Methylicorpusculum oleiharenae: one gene and its partner. The protein of the gene in region 1 interacts with the protein of each later gene in a pairwise test. Links are inferred from orthologs where the notes say so. Each region holds a gene or a part of one and is shown on either strand. Other genes may lie near its edges.

Region 1 (8,566 bases):
TCGGAGTCATTGGCAGCTGCTTCTGCCGGAATTGGGGCTTTTGCGTATTGGGCATTGAATAGCTCGAACAATTGCCGGGCCTGTTCCGCACTGTCGCAGATCACCATTCCGCCGATGCTGGCATAGCTCAAGGCGCCACGACTTTTTTCGAAGTCAGTGACGATGTATTCAAGCATTGGTTCAACGAAGGCGGGATGGGATGGGCATAGACCCGTTTTTTGTCGACGTCGCCTTGCATTACTTCCGCTTCCGCCAGTGCCTTTTGCAGGGCAATTTTATAGTGGGTTGCAATCTCTTCCCGAATCAATCGCAAGTTGTAACCAACCGTCGGCAATCGAGGCGTTGTAGTAATACTAGTGAATGTAGTCGCCGAACAGAGTGCGCGAGTTGTAATCGTCTCCTAGCAGCAGTGTGCCCGTCAGGCCAATTTTGACCGCATTGCGATCGGAATGATCCAGATTGGCCAAGAAGCTGCCTTCGGATTGTAGCTGCGGTGTACTTCGTCCAGAAAGTAAACCCGCTGAATGGCGACGTCATAATCCTTGCTAGATACTACATCCGGGTCATCCTTGAATTTTTGTATATTGACGACTGTGATCTCAGGCTTGCCGGAATGGTTGTGAATGACTTGTGTCGCTTTGATGTCGCTGCTGAAAGCTTCGCGCGAGTTGATGGTATGCACGGTCAAACCGGGACTGGTAAATTCCCGGTGCGCCTGAGTCAACAGATCAATCCGATCGACGATGAAATAGAACTTGGGACGATTTGCCGCTGTTGAAAGTAATCGGTCAAAATGCGTACGTTAAAGTAGGCCAATGCTGTTTTACCGCTGCCTTGGGTGTGCCATGATGCCTTTTTTAATCCCTACGTTAAGTTTACCGCTCAATGGCTTTGGTGGTGAATAACTGCGGGTAACGCATGACATGTTTTTGTACGCCTTCGGTTTCATGCGCGAAGACCACTGCGTAGCGCAGCATGAAAGCCAGCCGCTCGCGGCTTAGCAACGAGGTGCAAGTGCGATTGGTCTGCCCGTTGGGGTCTTTGTTGGTGATGAATTCCAGATTGCTAGGGATGACTTCAAGGTTATTGTCTTTCAAGACTTTGTGTTCCATCTCGTCTGATATGGGCTTGAGCAATGCTGTTAAATTCAACTTTTCTTCTTCGCGGAAGTAGTTGAATTTGGCCTCTTGATAAGAAGGAGTGACATAAAACGCACCCTGAATTGGTTGGACATCGGCGTCGTCATACTCCATGTTGTTAGAGAAGATCACCAACTGGGTGATGTTTGCAAAGCACTTGAATTTGGGGTTTTCGAACCGTTTATTGATACGGTCTCGTTCCGTCACTATACCCCTCACGGTTATTAGGTTTTTTAACCTCAATGAACACCAAAGGCATGCCGTTGATTAGCAATGTGATGTCAGGTCGAAACTCTTCATCACCGTTTTGGTAGGTCAGTTCGGTCACGACATGAGAGTCATTATTGTTGATGTTCTCGAAGTCGATCAGCCTGGTACCGGAACGGTCCGTAAGCTTGTTGTAGAAAGCTTGACCAAGATCATCGTTGTCTAAAGCGAGTTTCACATCTACCCACATACGATCAACATCGGCATCGGCCACGCCGGGATTGATCTTGCTGATTGCGGATTTAAACAAATCGGGAAAGAGGTTGGATTCCAAATCCCATCGCTGTTCCTTCAGCGATAAGTATTGGTAACTGAGGCGAACCAAATGCAGGATGACTGGAATCTTGACGCGCGTGTCTTCAGTGAACTTCATGTAATCCCTTATAAGAAAGTTAAGCTTATTTAACCAGCGCCGTCTAAATCAGATGTGGTCAGCAATTTTGGGTCCATTTCAAAACACACCCAATACATTATGAATCTGACATGATAATTCATTTCCTAAACATCTAAATTAGTCACGTCCAATGCATTTTTAACAATAAAATCTCTACGAGGCTCAACAACATCACCCATCAAGGTTGTAAAAATCTCATCCGCAGCAATAGCATCTTCTATTCTTACTCTGAGTAATCTGCGACTGTTCGAATCTAACGTCGTTTCCCAAAGTTGTTCGGGGTTCATCTCTCCCAACCCTTTATAACGCTGTATATGCTGACCTTTTTTTACTTCCCTCATCATCCAATCAAACGCTTCTTTAAAACTATTTATATTCTGTTTCTTCTCACCCATCTGAATGAAGGAGTCATCGCTGAACATACTGTAAGTATCTACTGCATATTGGGCAAATTTTCGATAATCATTACCTGTGAAAAAACTATTCTGCAAAACAAATGTTTTGGTATTGCTATGTAGCCTTTTATTCACAATGATTGAAAAATCATCCACGGAACGGTAATCCAATTCAATATTAAAGAGTGATTTTTCAACTGATTTTAATAATAGCGATTCCAGCTGTCCTATCCATGCAACTAATTCTCCTTTGCTTTGCTTGATTTCATCGGTAATGACAGGCATATATACAATATTTTCCAGAAAAATATCGTCGTACTTTCGCGATAATCGATTGATTATGCTAACCACCTCTACATACTGTTTAGCCAGTTTTTCAAGCCCTTGCCCTTGAATTGGCGGGGCATTTGGGACGGTAAACAACTGTGCTTTATCCAAAGCCATTTGGATTAAATATTCATTTAAACCGGCGTCATCTTTAACGTAATGCTCCTGTTTTCCCTTTTTAACTTTATATAAAGGGGGCTGAGCAATATAGATGTACCCTTTTTCAATTATCTCGGGCAATTGTCTATAAAAGAATGTCAGTAATAAGGTTCTGATATGAGAGCCGTCAACGTCTGCATCTGTCATGATGATGATGCGGTGATACCGAAGTTTTGCTAAATTGTATTCATCCTTGCCTATTCCACAGCCTAAAGCTGTTATCAATGTCCCTACTTCTTCTGAAGAAATCATTTTGTCGAAACGGGCTTTTTCTACATTTAATATTTTACCCTTCAAAGGCAATATCGCTTGCGTACGCCTGTCTCGCCCCTGTTTTGCAGAACCGCCCGCTGAATCTCCTTCCACTATAAATAATTCTGATAATGCCGGGTCTTTTTCCTGACAATCGGCTAATTTACCTGGCAAGCCGGCTATATCCAATGAGGTTTTTCGGCGTGTCATTTCGCGTGCTTTTCTTGCTGCTTCCCGAGCACGCGCAGCTTCAATAATTTTTCCTATAATTGTTTTAGCGGTTTGAGGATGCTCTAACAGAAATTCCTGAAACTTTTCATTCATAGCAGATTCGACTAATGGTTTTACTTCCGACGAAACCAGCTTATCTTTTGTTTGCGAAGAAAACTTGGGATCCGGAACCTTAACTGATAATACAGCTGTCAATCCTTCTCTTGAATCATCGCCGGAAGTTGCAACTTTTTCTTTTTTTGCAATGCCACTCGATTCAATATACTGATTGATAGTTCGAGTTAATGCTCCTCTAAATCCGGCTAAATGGCTTCCACCTTCACGTTGAGGAATGTTGTTGGTATAGCAAAATACATTTTCCTGGTATGAGTCATTCCATTGCATTGCGACTTCAATCGTTACGCCTTCCCTTTCTGCTATAAAATGAAATACATCTGGAAACAAAGGTGTTTTATTTTTATTCAGATGCTCAACAAATGCGCCTATTCCACCCTCAAACTCGAACACATCTTTTTTATCTGTGCGTTCGTCTTCCAAACTGATTCTTACCCCTGAGTTAAGAAATGATAGCTCTCTTAGCCTTTTCGCCAAAATATCATAATGAAACTCAACATCTGCGAATATTTGTGGACTAGGCTTAAAATTAATTTTTGTTCCGCTTCCCTCTGTTTCGCCGACTGCAGCTAATGGAGCAACCGGTTCACCCAGAATGTATTTTTGTTTATACAACTGTCCGTTTTTCCTGACCTCAAGATTTAGCTCTTCTGATAATGCGTTTACAACAGAAACCCCTACGCCATGTAATCCACCTGATACTTTGTAGGAGTTGCTATCAAATTTACCACCCGCATGCAAAACCGTCATAATAACTTCCGCAGCAGAACGACCCTCTTCTTCATGAATATCAACTGGGATGCCTCGTCCATCATCAGTAACTGTCACTGATCCATTGCTGTGAATAATGACTTTAACTTCTTTACAATGTCCTGCCAGTGCTTCGTCGATTGAATTATCGACTACTTCAAAAACCATATGATGTAAACCCGATCCATCGTCAGTATCACCTATATACATACCTGGTCTTTTTCTGACTGCATCTAAACCTTTGAGAACCTGAATACTCGTACTGTCATATTGCTGATTATTATTTTCTGTCATGTTTTATACTTTTATTATTGTAATGTTTCACGTGAAACCATTAACTTCATCAATTTCGCCCTGTTCCACGTGAAACATTTTGAAATTGATAAGTCTACTAATGTCACCAAATTCATTAACTTCAGAGGCAGTTAGAAAAACTTGAAAACTAAGTTGCGAGAGATAGCTAAGTAATTTATTTCGATTCACCCAATCTAATTCAGCAGTGAAATCATCAATTAAAATACAGCCATTATTTTTATGTTCCATAACCATAAGTTTAATTTGGGCCAGTTTAAGAGCCAAAACAATACACTTTAGTTGCCCTCTTGAAACAAAGTCCTTGGCCAAACGTTGACCAATCATCAATAACAAATCTGACCGATGAGGACCGCTATGTGTAAAACCATAGCGTATATCTTTTTCAAGATCATTGTTAAGACTCGATAAAAAACCTTTACTTTTATCCCAACCTAATTGAAACGAAAAGGTTAAATCATCAAGAGCAATGAATTGAGTTAAAACGTCTTTAAAAACGGGCAATAAATTCTGAACATAAAGTTGTCTATATTCGTTTACGATAGTGCCGTAATTAACTAATTCATTATTCCATATTTCCAATTGCTTGAAGTTTCTCATTTTTAACAAGGCATTTCGCTGTTGCAAAGCACGCTTGTAGTTACGCCAAGCGATTAAAAAATGTTCATTCCTATTGAAAATACCCCAGTCAATAAACTCTCTTCTAATTTGCGCTCCAGCATCAAGCAAACGATAACTTTTAGGATCAATCAACAAAATAGGTAAGGAATAAGCCAAAAGATCTCTAGATTGTTGAGACTGATGATTGATTCGTATTTCACTGGATTTTCCATCCAGTCGTATGCCTAGTTGACAATTAATCCCGTTTTTTAATAAGACGTTTCCGCTTACGGTGAGTTGATTTTCGTCATGCTTGATGGCGTGTCTAATCGTTGAAGTCCTATATGACCGGGCACGACCCAGCAGAAAAATAGCTTCAAGTAACGCACTTTTACCACCAGCATTTTTGCCAAATATCAGATTAAGGCCAGGTGAAGGTATCAGTGTGGCTTTTTGAATGTTTCTAACATTGTAAATAGTGAGTTTCTGTAAACTCATAAATTACAAATCTATCCACTTAGAGGCGCATGGGCATAACAATATATCGATAAGGCTGAGCTACGGGTTCTTCAAAAATGCAACTACTCAAGTTGCTTGCTATTGAAATAACAGCTAATTCAGAATCCATATTACTTACGGCATCAAGTAAATATTGCGCGTTGAATGAGATGGTTAGCTCATCTTGATATTCAATAAATAATTCTTCTTCAGCCTCTTCATGTTCTGGGTTATGCGCTGAAATCTTTAAACTGTTAGGCGATATCTCTAAAGAAATACCTTTGTATTTTTCATTAGACAAAATAGCAACGCGGGTTAGTGCATCTTTGAGAATTTGCCTTTGGACATAAATGGGGTTACGAAAATCCTGGAGAAATACTTTATTAAAGTCGGGATAACGTGCGTCAACCAATTTTGCAGAAAAAACAATATTTTTTATGGCAACTTTAATATTGTTTGAAGAAAATTGTACTAATAGATCCGTTTCAGGATCATCCAGTAGACGCAGCAATTCCATTACGCCTTTTCTAGGAATGATTATTCTTGCCTCATATCCGGTGGGCGACTGTAATTCATTTTCATAAACAGATAAACGATGCCCATCTGAAGCAACTATCCGAATTTTAGAATTAGAAATATTAAGCATCAAACCATTCAAGTAATAACGCACATCTTGATTAGCCATGCAAAAAACAGTCTTTTCCAAAGCCACTTTTAGCAGGCCGGCATTGATATCAAATTGATTTTCAAGAGGGGTTTCAGAAAACTCAGGATAATTTTCTGCGGGCAAAGTACTTAACGAAAACCGGCTTCGCCCAGAAAGAACTTTCATTTTGTCATTTGTAAGCTCAAATTTTATCTCAGCCTGACTAGGTAATAAGCGACAAATATCCAACAACTTACGGGCGGGAATTGTTGTTTCGCCAGGCTCTGTCGAAATATCAATTTTTATATTTGCCATAATTTGAATTTCGAGATCTGTCCCTATTAATTCCAAATTATCAGATGTTAATTTCATAAACACATTTGACAGAATTGGCATAGTCTGTCTTTTTTCAATAACACTGACAATTTGCTGCAATGGAATAAGTAATTGTTCTCTATTAATAATAAATTTCATATTCTTAAAATATTTTATTATTACTATTAAACCATTGAATTTCTGTTACTAATCTCATAATATATTTTATAATCAATAGTTTATGTAACTTAATAAGTTGTATAAAACCCTGTGTATAACCACTTAACAAACAATGGTTAAAAATCAATGCATTTTTAAATCACAAATAATCACAGCTTGTTCACAGTTAATGAGACAAAGTTCTCAACAGGTTCAAATAATCTTCTTCTATTTTTGAATCCGAATCTCTTAACTCGGCAATTCTCTTGCAGGCGTTAATGACAGTGGTATGATCACGGCCGCCAAACGCTTCACCAATTTCAGGAAAACTATGAGAGGTAAGCTCTCTTGCCAGGGTCATCGCAATTTGTCTTGGCCTGGTTATAGATTGCCTCCTGTTTTTTGAAGATAAATCAGCTACACGGATTTTAAAATATTCAGCCACTGTTTTCTGAATATTTTCAATGCTTACCAATTTATCTTGAAGCGATATGAGGTCATGTAAGGCCTCTTTAACAAACTCTGTTGTAATTTCCCTGCCGGTGAATTGGGAATTTGCAATAACCCTTCTTAGAGCCCCTTCTAAGTCTCGTACATTGGATGGAATTCGCTTACCAATAAAAAACGCTACATCTTGTGGTAACTCAACATTGACTAAAGCTGCCTTTTTCATAAGAATAGCAGCCCTTGTTTCGAGATCAGGCGGCTCAATAGCAACAGGTAATCCCCAACCAAACCTTGATTTTAGGCGATCCTCAAGACCTACTATTTCTTTGGGGTACTTGTCACAGGTTAAAACGACTTGGTGCTTATTTTCCAATAACGTATTAAACGTATGGAAAAATTCTTCTTGCGAACGCTCTTTTCCGGCAAAGAATTGTATATCGTCGATCAGCAGAGTATCTACTCCACGATAATATTCTTTGAATGTATTAATTGCATTTTGCTGCAAGGCTTTAACCATGTCCTGCACGAATTTTTCTGAGTGCAGATAGACAACGTTAGCCGATGGATTTTTCAATAATATGGCATTGCCAATGGCATGCATCATATGGGTTTTGCCTAATCCCGATGCGCCATAAATGAGAAGCGGATTGTATGCTTTTCCAATATTTTCAGAAACCTGAATGGACGCAGCTTTTGCCAGCTGGTTTGATTTTCCTTCTACAAAATTATCAAAGGTAAATGCGCGATTTAAAAAATTTGGTCTGGCTTTTTTTGTTTCACTTGATTTATTAGATTGCAATGGTAAAGATGTAAGGGTTTTTTTTGATCCTATTTCAAGCGTTAAGGTCAAATTACCATTTGAAAATTCATCAATTGCATTTTCAAGTTTATTTAAATGATGTTCTTTAACCCAATCAAGAACAAAACGGTTAGGCGCCAAAAGTTTGATATGATCGTCGCTTTCCAGCGCTTGTAAAGGCCTGATCCATGTGCTGAACTCGGAAGGTGCTATTTCGTTTTCAAGTTTGACTAGACAGTTATTCCAGATGGAGCTCATTAGTAATTTTGATTAACAGATTAAGTGTTGTGACGACAAAATATGGGTCATTGTAACATGAAACAAAGTCAGTTTAATTGACAAAATAGGTCAAGCTGATTTATTATCCCGAATCTTTTTATCCGTTTTTAATTAACAACCACTTCTTCAGGATACAGACCAATGAAAAGAACTTATCAACCGAGTAAAATCAAACGTGCAAGAACTCATGGTTTTCGTGCAAGAATGGCAACAAGAGGCGGTCGTAAAGTTCTCAACGCTCGCAGAGCGAAAGGCCGTGTCAAATTGTCTGTCTAGTCTTTGAATAAGATATTAAGTTTCCCTCCCTATTTAAGGTTAAGGAAGCCAGCAGAATATAAAAAGGTATTTGCCAATCCTGTAAAGTCAAGCGATAGCTATTTTACGCTACTAGCAATAAGCAATCAGACTTACTCCCCAAGGCTTGGCTTGGCAATTGCTAAAAAAAACATTAAGCGAGCTGTAGATAGAAACAGACTTAAAAGA
Region 2 (8,694 bases), 2.5 Mb from region 1 along the record:
AGGCACGCAACAACTCAAATTCGAAGTATCGGATGTTATTGGCGAGATAGATTGATGCTCTAGTCTGCAATCCGGACCGTCTCAGCAGCGAATAGACAAAGCAACTATATCGATAATATGACCGAAGATATGAGTGTGGATTAATACTTTTGGGCGAGCTGTAACAAAGTTTGTTTTGAATGGATTAGTCTTCTCTTATAATAGAGGAAGGAACCGATTTTCCGCCCCAAAATAACTGCGTAACATATTGTTTTTTATAGGGCCGCAATAGGCTATTTTGTGGTGTATTTTTCGGGTGAAGTATATATTTAAATTGTTGATTTATATGAATAAAATTAAGATTCTTTTCGTCTGCATGGGCAATATTTGCCGGTCACCTACAGCTGAAGGGGTTTTTACAAAACTCGTTAACGATCAGGATTTGAGTCATGTTTTTGAGATAGATTCGGCTGGAACACATGCATATCATGAAGGAGAAGAGCCCGATCTCAGATCACAAAAATCTGCAAAAGAGCGAGGCATCGAATTAAATCATCTTAGAGCCAGAAAAGTCGTGCTGTCCGATTTTGAAAAGTTTGACTACATTTTGGCTATGGACAGCGATAATTACTCACTTTTAAAAGGAGCTTGTCCAGAGCATCACAAAACTAAAATTCACTATTTTTTGGATTTTGCGCCTCATTTAAATGTCAAGGAAGTGCCTGATCCTTACTATGGAGGCCGATTTGGTTTTGAAAAAGTGCTCGATCTGGTTGAAGAAGCCTCGCTCGGCTTTCTGAATTCTATTAGAACTCAATTGGAGGATAAATGAACATTTTTAAGTGGTTTTTTTTAGCGGTTGTAGTGTTTCATTCTGAAATTACGTTAGCCGAAATTTCCAAGCCGATAACTCATGTCGTCATTGTCTGGTTAAAAGAACCCGGCAATGAAGACAACAGAGCGCGTTACATAGAGGAAAGCAAACGCTTGAATGATCTGCCCGGCATCGTCGCTCGGCATACCGGCGTCATTGCTCCCAGCGGACGACCCATTGCCGATGATAGTTTCGACGTTGCGGTGACTGTCACCTTAAAAGACAAAAAGGCATTGGATGCCTATTTGGCGCACCCAAAACATAAGCAAATTCTGCACGAAAAATTGCAGCCTTTGGTCAAAAAAGCGGTTACTTACGATTTTATTACGCCCTGAGGAATTGACATGGCCATCGTTTCGAACACTGTAGGTTACCTTGATGATGACACCCTTTTAGAGGCCTATTTTGCAGTTGATGACGCATTGGAAGGGCAGCGGCCGGTTGTGTTGATCTGTCACGCATGGGGCGGGCGAGATGAATTTGTCGCCGAAAAAGCCAGAAAATTGGCTGAACTAGGCTATGTGGGATTCGCTGTCGACATGTACGGTAAGGGCGTTAGAGGTTCCGGACCCGAAGAAAATGCAAAATTGATGCAACCTTTTATGGAAGATCGGGCTTTATTGCAAAAGCGAATTTTAGCGGCTTTGAGTGCCGTAAAGTTATTGCCTTGGGCTGATGAAAAACGCATTGCCGCCATTGGTTTTTGTTTTGGTGGATTATGTACGCTGGATTTGGCGCGAAGTGGTGCAGACATCGCCGGAGTGGTTAGTTTTCATGGTTTGTTGATTCCTTCGCCCTTGCCCACAAAAAAGATCACTGCCAAAGTATTGGTTTTAAACGGTAATGACGACCCTATGGTACCGGTTGATCATGTTCTTGCTTTGGAGGCGGAATTGACCGAATCCGGAGCAGATTGGCAAATTCATACCTACGGACATACGATGCATGCTTTTACAAATCCGGTAGCCAATGATCCTGACTTTGGCACGGTATATAACCAGATTGCCGATAAACGTTCCTGGCAAAGCTTACTGGCATTTCTAAACGAGGTTTTTTGTTAATCCGCCTTTTTATTACAGCCAGACTTATCATCGGACCCCCTACCGCTGAATTGAATAGGTAAGCTTCGACTCAGCAAAGACAATTTGATACAATGCGCGCTTTTTAAGCGTTTAGTAATAACCAAAATTGCAGCAGTATGCATTTTTATTATTAACAATATGGAAACTATGTTTGCCAACCTCAAGTTTGTCAGGCATTTATTATAAATAAAACGGAATCATGTCAGACTTTGCCAAAGAAATAATTCCTGTCAATCTTGAAGACGAGATGAAGCAGTCCTACCTCGACTACGCAATGAGTGTAATCGTAGGCCGAGCCTTGCCTGACGTCAGAGACGGACTTAAGCCAGTTCATCGCCGTGTGCTTTATGCCATGAGCGTACTGGGAAATGAGTGGAACAAACCTTATAAAAAATCGGCTCGTGTGGTCGGTGATGTTATTGGTAAATACCATCCTCATGGTGATACGGCTGTCTACGATACGATAGTTCGTATGGCGCAACCTTTTTCAATGCGTTACATGTTAGTCGACGGGCAAGGTAATTTCGGCTCGGTTGATGGTGACTCGCCAGCGGCCATGCGTTATACGGAAGTGCGCATGTCTAAAATTGCCCATGAATTACTGGCTGATCTGGATAAAGAAACGGTCAACTTTATTCCCAATTATGACGAATCCGAATCCGAACCTCAGGTTTTACCCACACGGGTCCCCACATTACTGATCAATGGCTCTGCCGGTATCGCAGTGGGCATGGCTACCAACATACCTCCACATAACCTGGGCGAGGTGGTCAGTGCCTGTTTGGCTTTAATCGACCAGCCTGATATTACGATTACCGAGTTAATGCAGTATATTCCGGGGCCTGATTTTCCTACTGCAGCGTTTATTAATGGCGCAGCCGGAATAAGAAGCGCTTATATGACAGGGCGTGGCAAAGTCTATTTGCGTGCGCGCTGCCATTTTGAAGATATCGGCGATGGCGGACGCCAGGCAATCATCACTTCAGAGCTGCCTTATCAGGTCAACAAAGCTAAATTGCTGGAAAAAATTGCTGAAATGGTCAAGGAGGGCAAGCTAGAAGGCATCTCTGCCCTAAGAGATGAGTCCGATAAAGACGGTATGCGCATGGTAGTGGAACTTAGGCGCGGTGAAGTTGCTGAAGTCGTTTTAAACAATCTGTACAAACAAACACAAATGCAAACGGTGTTTGGCATCAATATGGTTGCGTTGTTTGATGGCCGACCCCACTGCATGAGTCTCAGAGAAATTCTGGTTGCATTCATCGATCACCGCCGCGAAATTGTTACACGCAGAACGATTTTTAATCTTCGTAAAGCCAGGGAAAGAGCTCATACGCTGGAAGGGCTTGCCATCGCCCTGGCCAATATCGATGAAATGATCGATCTGATCAAAAATTCTAATAATCCTGCGGAAGCAAAAGCCGGCTTATTATCCAGAACCTGGCAAGCCGGTCTCGTAATTGCCTTATTAGATAGGGCGGATGCCGACCGTTCAAGGCCCGAAGATTTACCTGTTGAATTTGGTCTGTCCGAAGGCTATTACCGGCTGTCTGAAGCTCAAGCCCAGGCCATTCTTGATTTACGACTGCATCGACTAACAGGGCTGGAGCAGGAGAAAATAGTCAATGAATATAAAGAATTATTGAAGTTGATTGATGAGTATCTGGCCATTTTGAACAGCGATATCAGGCTGATGGAAGTTATCAGGGAAGAACTGGTCGCTATCAAGGATGAATATGCCGATGAGCGAAGAACAGAAATTCTGCAGGACCATCTTGACCTGAGCGATGAAGATCTTATTACCGAAGAAGATGTGGTCGTAACGATGTCTCATGAGGGTTACGTCAAGTCTCAGCCATTGACTGACTACAAAGCGCAGAGACGGGGTGGTCGAGGCAAATCGGCGACTGCGACGAAAGAAAAGGACTTTATTGACAAACTCATCGTGGCCAATACGCATGACACCATTTTGTGCTTCTCATCTCTCGGCAAGGTCTATTGGCTGAAAGTCTACAATCTTCCCGTGGCCAGTCGCGCCTCTCGAGGCAAGCCGTTTGTCAATTTATTACCTTTGGAAGCGGGCGAAACTATCAATGCCATTTTGCCGATCCGTGAATTCAGTGCCGATAAATTTATTTTTATGGCAACATCGGCAGGAACCGTCAAGAAGACGCCATTAAATGAATTCGAGCGTCAACGTGCCAACGGTAAAATCGCCATTGATTTACACGAAGGTGATCGCTTGGTCGGCGTGGCAGTAACCGACGGCAAGCAAAACGTATTGCTTTTCAGCAGCACCGGCAAAGCGGTCTGTTTCAATGAGACGGATGTACGCTCAATGGGCAGAACGGCGTCGGGTGTTAGAGGTATTCGTTTGCAAGAGGGACAAAAAGTCATCTCTTTGATTGTTGCAGCTGAAGGAACAGTGCTTAATATTTGTGAGAACGGCTACGGCAAACGGACTCGAATTGAAGAATTTACCTGTCATAAGCGCGGAGGTCAGGGGCTTATTGCTATCCAGACGTCTGAGCGCAATGGCGATGTAGTGGGTGCTGTTTTGGTTTCGGACCAGGATGAAATCATGCTGATTACGGACGCGGGGACACTGGTAAGAACCCGGGTTGATGAAATTTCAGTTGTCGGAAGAAATACACAAGGTGTTACGGTTATTCGTCTTGATAAAAATGAAAAAGTAGTGGGAGTGGATCGTATAGAAGGACTGGCCGAGGATGAAACCCAAGAAGACGAATTTAATACCGGAGAAGAAGAAAATGAAGAGAATTTATAACTTTAGCGCAGGCCCCTCAATTCTTCCTGAAGCTGTCTTAAAACAAGCTCAGGAAGACATGCTCGATTGGCAGGGAACCGGCATGTCCGTCATGGAAATGAGTCATCGCGGCAAGCATTTTTCTGCGATTGCAGCTGAATTGGAGACCGATTTAAGAGAATTGATGGGCATCCCTGATAATTATAAGGTATTGTTTATGCAGGGGGGGGCTACCGGGCAGTTTTCGTTCATACCCATGAATATATTGCGTGGCAACACCAAAGCCTGTTACATCAATACCGGAGCCTGGTCGACCAAGGCGATAAAAGATGCGGGCCGTTTTTGCGATGTCATCGTATCGGCCACCTCGGAACAAGGTGGTTTCAAAACCATTCCGGATCCTTCCAGCTGGACTATCGATACGGATGCGGCTTATCTGCATTACACCTCTAACGAAACCATTCATGGAGTGGAGTTTCCTTATATACCCGACAGTAAGGGATTACCCCTGGTTTCGGACATGTCATCCAATATTCTTTCGCGTCCGGTTGATGTCAGCCAATTTGGCTTGATCTATGCGGGAACTCAAAAAAATATGGGTCCCGCCGGCGTGACTGTCGTTATTGTAAGAGATGATTTAATCGGTACTGTCGACAAAAAATTGCCCGACGTATTTAACTATGCGGTGCAGGATAAAGACAAATCCATGTTGAATACCCCGGCAAGCTACAACTGGTATTTGGTTGGTTTGGTCTTGAAGTGGTTAAAGTCCTTAGGTGGAATAGCGGCTGTGGAATCGAAAAACATTGCCAAATCTGCAAGGCTTTATCAGGCAATTGATCAGTCAAGCTTATTTAGCAACCCCGTTGATCCGGCATTTCGTTCACGAATGAACGTGCCTTTTATTCTGAGCAATCCGGATCTTGACAAGACATTTCTGGCTGAAGCTGAAGCTAAAGGTTTGGCCGAATTGAAAGGCCACCGTTCCGTTGGCGGCATGCGAGCCAGTATTTACAATGCCATGCCCGATGAAGGTGTTGATGCGCTGATCGACTTTATGAAAACCTTTGAAAAGACATATGGCTGATTAAAACCATGAATGCCGTTACTCCCCTTTCAGAATTAAGAGCCCAAATTGATGCGCTTGATGAGCAAATATTAAGCTTGATCAATCAACGGGCCCAATGTGCAATTGAAGTTGCTAAAACCAAAATTGCCCAAGGGGAGGACGGCTGTTTTTATAGGCCTGACCGGGAAGCCCTGGTTTTGCGCCGAGTCAAAGAATTAAATGCGGGACCGTTAAGCGACACCACCATGGTTCGCTTTTTTCGCGAAATCATGTCCTCTTGTCTGGCGCTGGAAAAGCCCCTCGATGTCGCCTATCTGGGGCCTGAAGGCACGTTTACCCAGCAAGCCGCAATCAAGCATTTTGGCCATGCAGTCAATACTTTAGCCACATCTACCATCGGTGAAATTTTCAACCTGGTTGAGAATGAACACTGCCAATTTGGCGTGGTACCCGTTGAAAATTCAACAGAGGGAATTGTCAACCATACGCTAGACCGCTTCATTAATTCAGCTGTCCATATTTGCGGTGAAGTGGAGCTCAGAGTGCATCAAAATCTGATTGGTCTGAGTCAAGATGTCAATGGCATCATAGAAGTCTTGGCTCATCAACAATCATTGGCCCAATGCCGTCAGTGGTTGGATGACAATATTCCGGGCGCCAAGCTGACTGCGGTGAACAGTAATGGTGAGGCTGCTCAACTGGTTTCCAATGATAAGTCCAAAGCCGCCATAGCCAGTATGGCGGCAGCCGAGCGCTACAGTTTGAATATTATCAAACAAAACATTGAGGACGAGTCAAACAATACGACCCGGTTTATTATCATCGGTCACCAAACTTCGCAATCAACTGGCAATGATAAAACATCATTACTCATTTCTACCGGCAATCAGCCCGGGGCGCTCTACCGGGTTCTAGAGCCTTTTGCGGAATACGGCATAGGCATGCTGCATATCGAATCACGTCCTTCTCGCCAGGGCTTGTGGGACTACGTTTTCTTCATCGATATTGATGGGCATGCGGAAGATGATAAAGTGACCAAGGCCTTGGATACGTTAAAACACCGTGTCAGTATGATTAAGTTGCTAGGCTCTTACCCTAAAGCGGTAATTTAAAAATAGCCTTCTACCTTTTTTTATTAAAATCCCCGAAATTAACCCTATCCAAAATGAATTGCGATTCCATTTATCAATTAGCGTTACCCGGTGTTCAACAGCTGATTCCCTATAAAGCCGGTAAACCCATTGAAGAGCTTGAACGTGAATTGGGTCTGACCAATATCATTAAACTCGCCTCCAATGAAAACCCGCTAGGACCCAGTCCTCTTGCCCTCGCTGCAATTCAGGGAACACTGAAAGACTTGGCGCTTTATCCGGATGGTAACGGATTCAATCTAAAACAGGCCTTGTCATCAAAGTTTAATATCGACGCCAGACAAATCACATTGGGTAATGGCTCAAATGAATTGCTCGAATTGATTGCCCGAACCTTTGTCTCGCCTGAGCATGAAGTGGTATTTTCCCAACATGCCTTTGCAGTCTATCCCATCGTGACTCAAGCGGTAGGAGCCAAGGCTGTCATAGTCCCTGCAAAACAATACGGTTATGACCTGGATGCAATACGTCATGCGATCTCGGACAGAACCCGGGTCGTCTTTATTGCCAACCCCAACAATCCAACAGGCACTCTTTTAGCCGGCAATGAGTTGGAATCGTTTATCAGCGACTTGCCTAAAACAGTCATCTGTGTGCTGGATGAAGCTTACTTTGAATTCATAGCAACTGAAAATCAGGCGAATTCATTTGAGTGGCTTGATCGCTATCCTAACCTTATCGTTACCCGGACTTTTTCTAAGGCTTATGGATTGGCGGGTTTGCGTATAGGCTATGGATGCTCCAGTGCCGTGATAGCGGATTTATTAAATCGCGTGCGCCAGCCTTTCAACAATAACATGCTGGCACTCGCGGCCGCCGAAGCTGCCCTTAATGATCACGAACATCTACAGAAAACCGTGTTGAATAACCACCAGGGCATGGCGCAATTGCTTGATGGTTTCCGGAAACTGAAACTGGACTGGATCCCTTCAGCAGGTAATTTTGTGTCGGTTGATTTACAGCAATCGGGCGAAGCGGTATATCAGGCTTTATTACACAAAGGCGTGATTGTCAGGCCGGTAGCCAATTACGAAATGCCCAATCATCTGAGAATCAGCATTGGTACTCAGACTGAGAATCATATTTTTCTCGATGCTTTAGAGTCTATTTTGGCGCATGTTTAACCGGATTTGCATTATCGGTGTCGGGCTCATTGGGGGGTCTATAGCACGAGCTGCCAGAGAACAAGGCCTATGTTCGGATATCGTCGGATTTGGCCGTATTGATGACAAGGAAAACCTTGAACAGGCTTTGCAGCTCAAAGTAATTGATCGTTATTCTTTTGATATTCAATCAGCCGTTGAACAGGCTGATCTTGTTATTATTGCAACGCCGGTAGGCAGTATCAAATCGGTACTTTCAATGCTGAAACCCGTTTGGTCAGAATCTGCCGTATATACCGATGTAGGAAGCACAAAAGCTAATGTCGTTGCTGCTGCAGTTGAAATATTTGGTCATGTTCCGGTCAATTTTGTTCCGGCTCATCCAATCGCAGGTGCCGAGCAAAGTGGTGTAAAAGCTTCCCTGTCCGATTTGTTTAAAAATAAGCGTTTAATCATAACGCCGGCAGCAGATACTCATCCTGATTCGTTGGCTAAAGTTCAGGTATTCTGGGAGAAACTCGGGGCGGTGATATCCGTCATGGATGTTGAGCACCATGATGCTGTGCTTGCTGCAACCAGCCATCTTCCCCATCTGCTTGCTTTTGCTCTGGTTCACATGCTGGGGCGCAAGGATGAGCAAGTCGAAATTTTTAAATTTGCTGCAGGTGG

The links.
Region 2: the proteins of gyrB (region 1) and gyrA interact in binary tests that used the Escherichia coli proteins (3 or more experiments, as listed by UniProt). The link is inferred for Methylicorpusculum oleiharenae from one-to-one orthologs.

What each region holds. Positions count from the first base shown.
Region 1 is NZ_WUTY02000001.1:1,046,745-1,055,310, reverse strand. The notes cover bases 1,614-4,631. They hold gyrB (DNA topoisomerase (ATP-hydrolyzing) subunit B), read right to left. Parts: upstream 4,323-4,631; coding sequence 1,905-4,322; downstream 1,614-1,904. Other genes in these bases: recF (DNA replication/repair protein RecF), read right to left, coding at 4,350-4,631; GO003_RS04955 (type I restriction endonuclease), read right to left, coding at 1,614-1,779. In the rest of the region: GO003_RS04975 (type I restriction enzyme subunit R domain-containing protein), read right to left, coding at 1-176; GO003_RS04970 (hypothetical protein), read right to left, coding at 128-313; GO003_RS04960 (hypothetical protein), read right to left, coding at 876-1,346; more of GO003_RS04955, read right to left, coding at 1,321-1,613; more of recF, read right to left, coding at 4,632-5,438; dnaN (DNA polymerase III subunit beta), read right to left, coding at 5,458-6,558; chromosomal replication initiator protein DnaA, read right to left, coding at 6,746-8,062; rpmH (50S ribosomal protein L34), read left to right, coding at 8,225-8,359; rnpA (ribonuclease P protein component), read left to right, coding at 8,363-8,566. UniProt on the Escherichia coli protein: DNA gyrase negatively supercoils closed circular double-stranded DNA in an ATP-dependent manner to maintain chromosomes in an underwound state.
Region 2 is NZ_WUTY02000001.1:3,583,030-3,591,723, reverse strand. What follows is about bases 1,783-4,928. They hold gyrA (DNA gyrase subunit A), read left to right. Parts: upstream 1,783-2,134; coding sequence 2,135-4,723; downstream 4,724-4,928. Other genes in these bases: serC (3-phosphoserine/phosphohydroxythreonine transaminase), read left to right, coding at 4,707-4,928; GO003_RS16165 (dienelactone hydrolase family protein), read left to right, coding at 1,783-1,914. Also shown: GO003_RS16175 (low molecular weight protein-tyrosine-phosphatase), read left to right, coding at 326-811; GO003_RS16170 (Dabb family protein), read left to right, coding at 808-1,188; more of GO003_RS16165, read left to right, coding at 1,198-1,782; more of serC, read left to right, coding at 4,929-5,789; pheA (prephenate dehydratase), read left to right, coding at 5,798-6,883; hisC (histidinol-phosphate transaminase), read left to right, coding at 6,937-8,046; GO003_RS16140 (prephenate dehydrogenase), read left to right, coding at 8,039-8,694. UniProt on the Escherichia coli protein: A type II topoisomerase that negatively supercoils closed circular double-stranded (ds) DNA in an ATP-dependent manner to maintain chromosomes in an underwound state.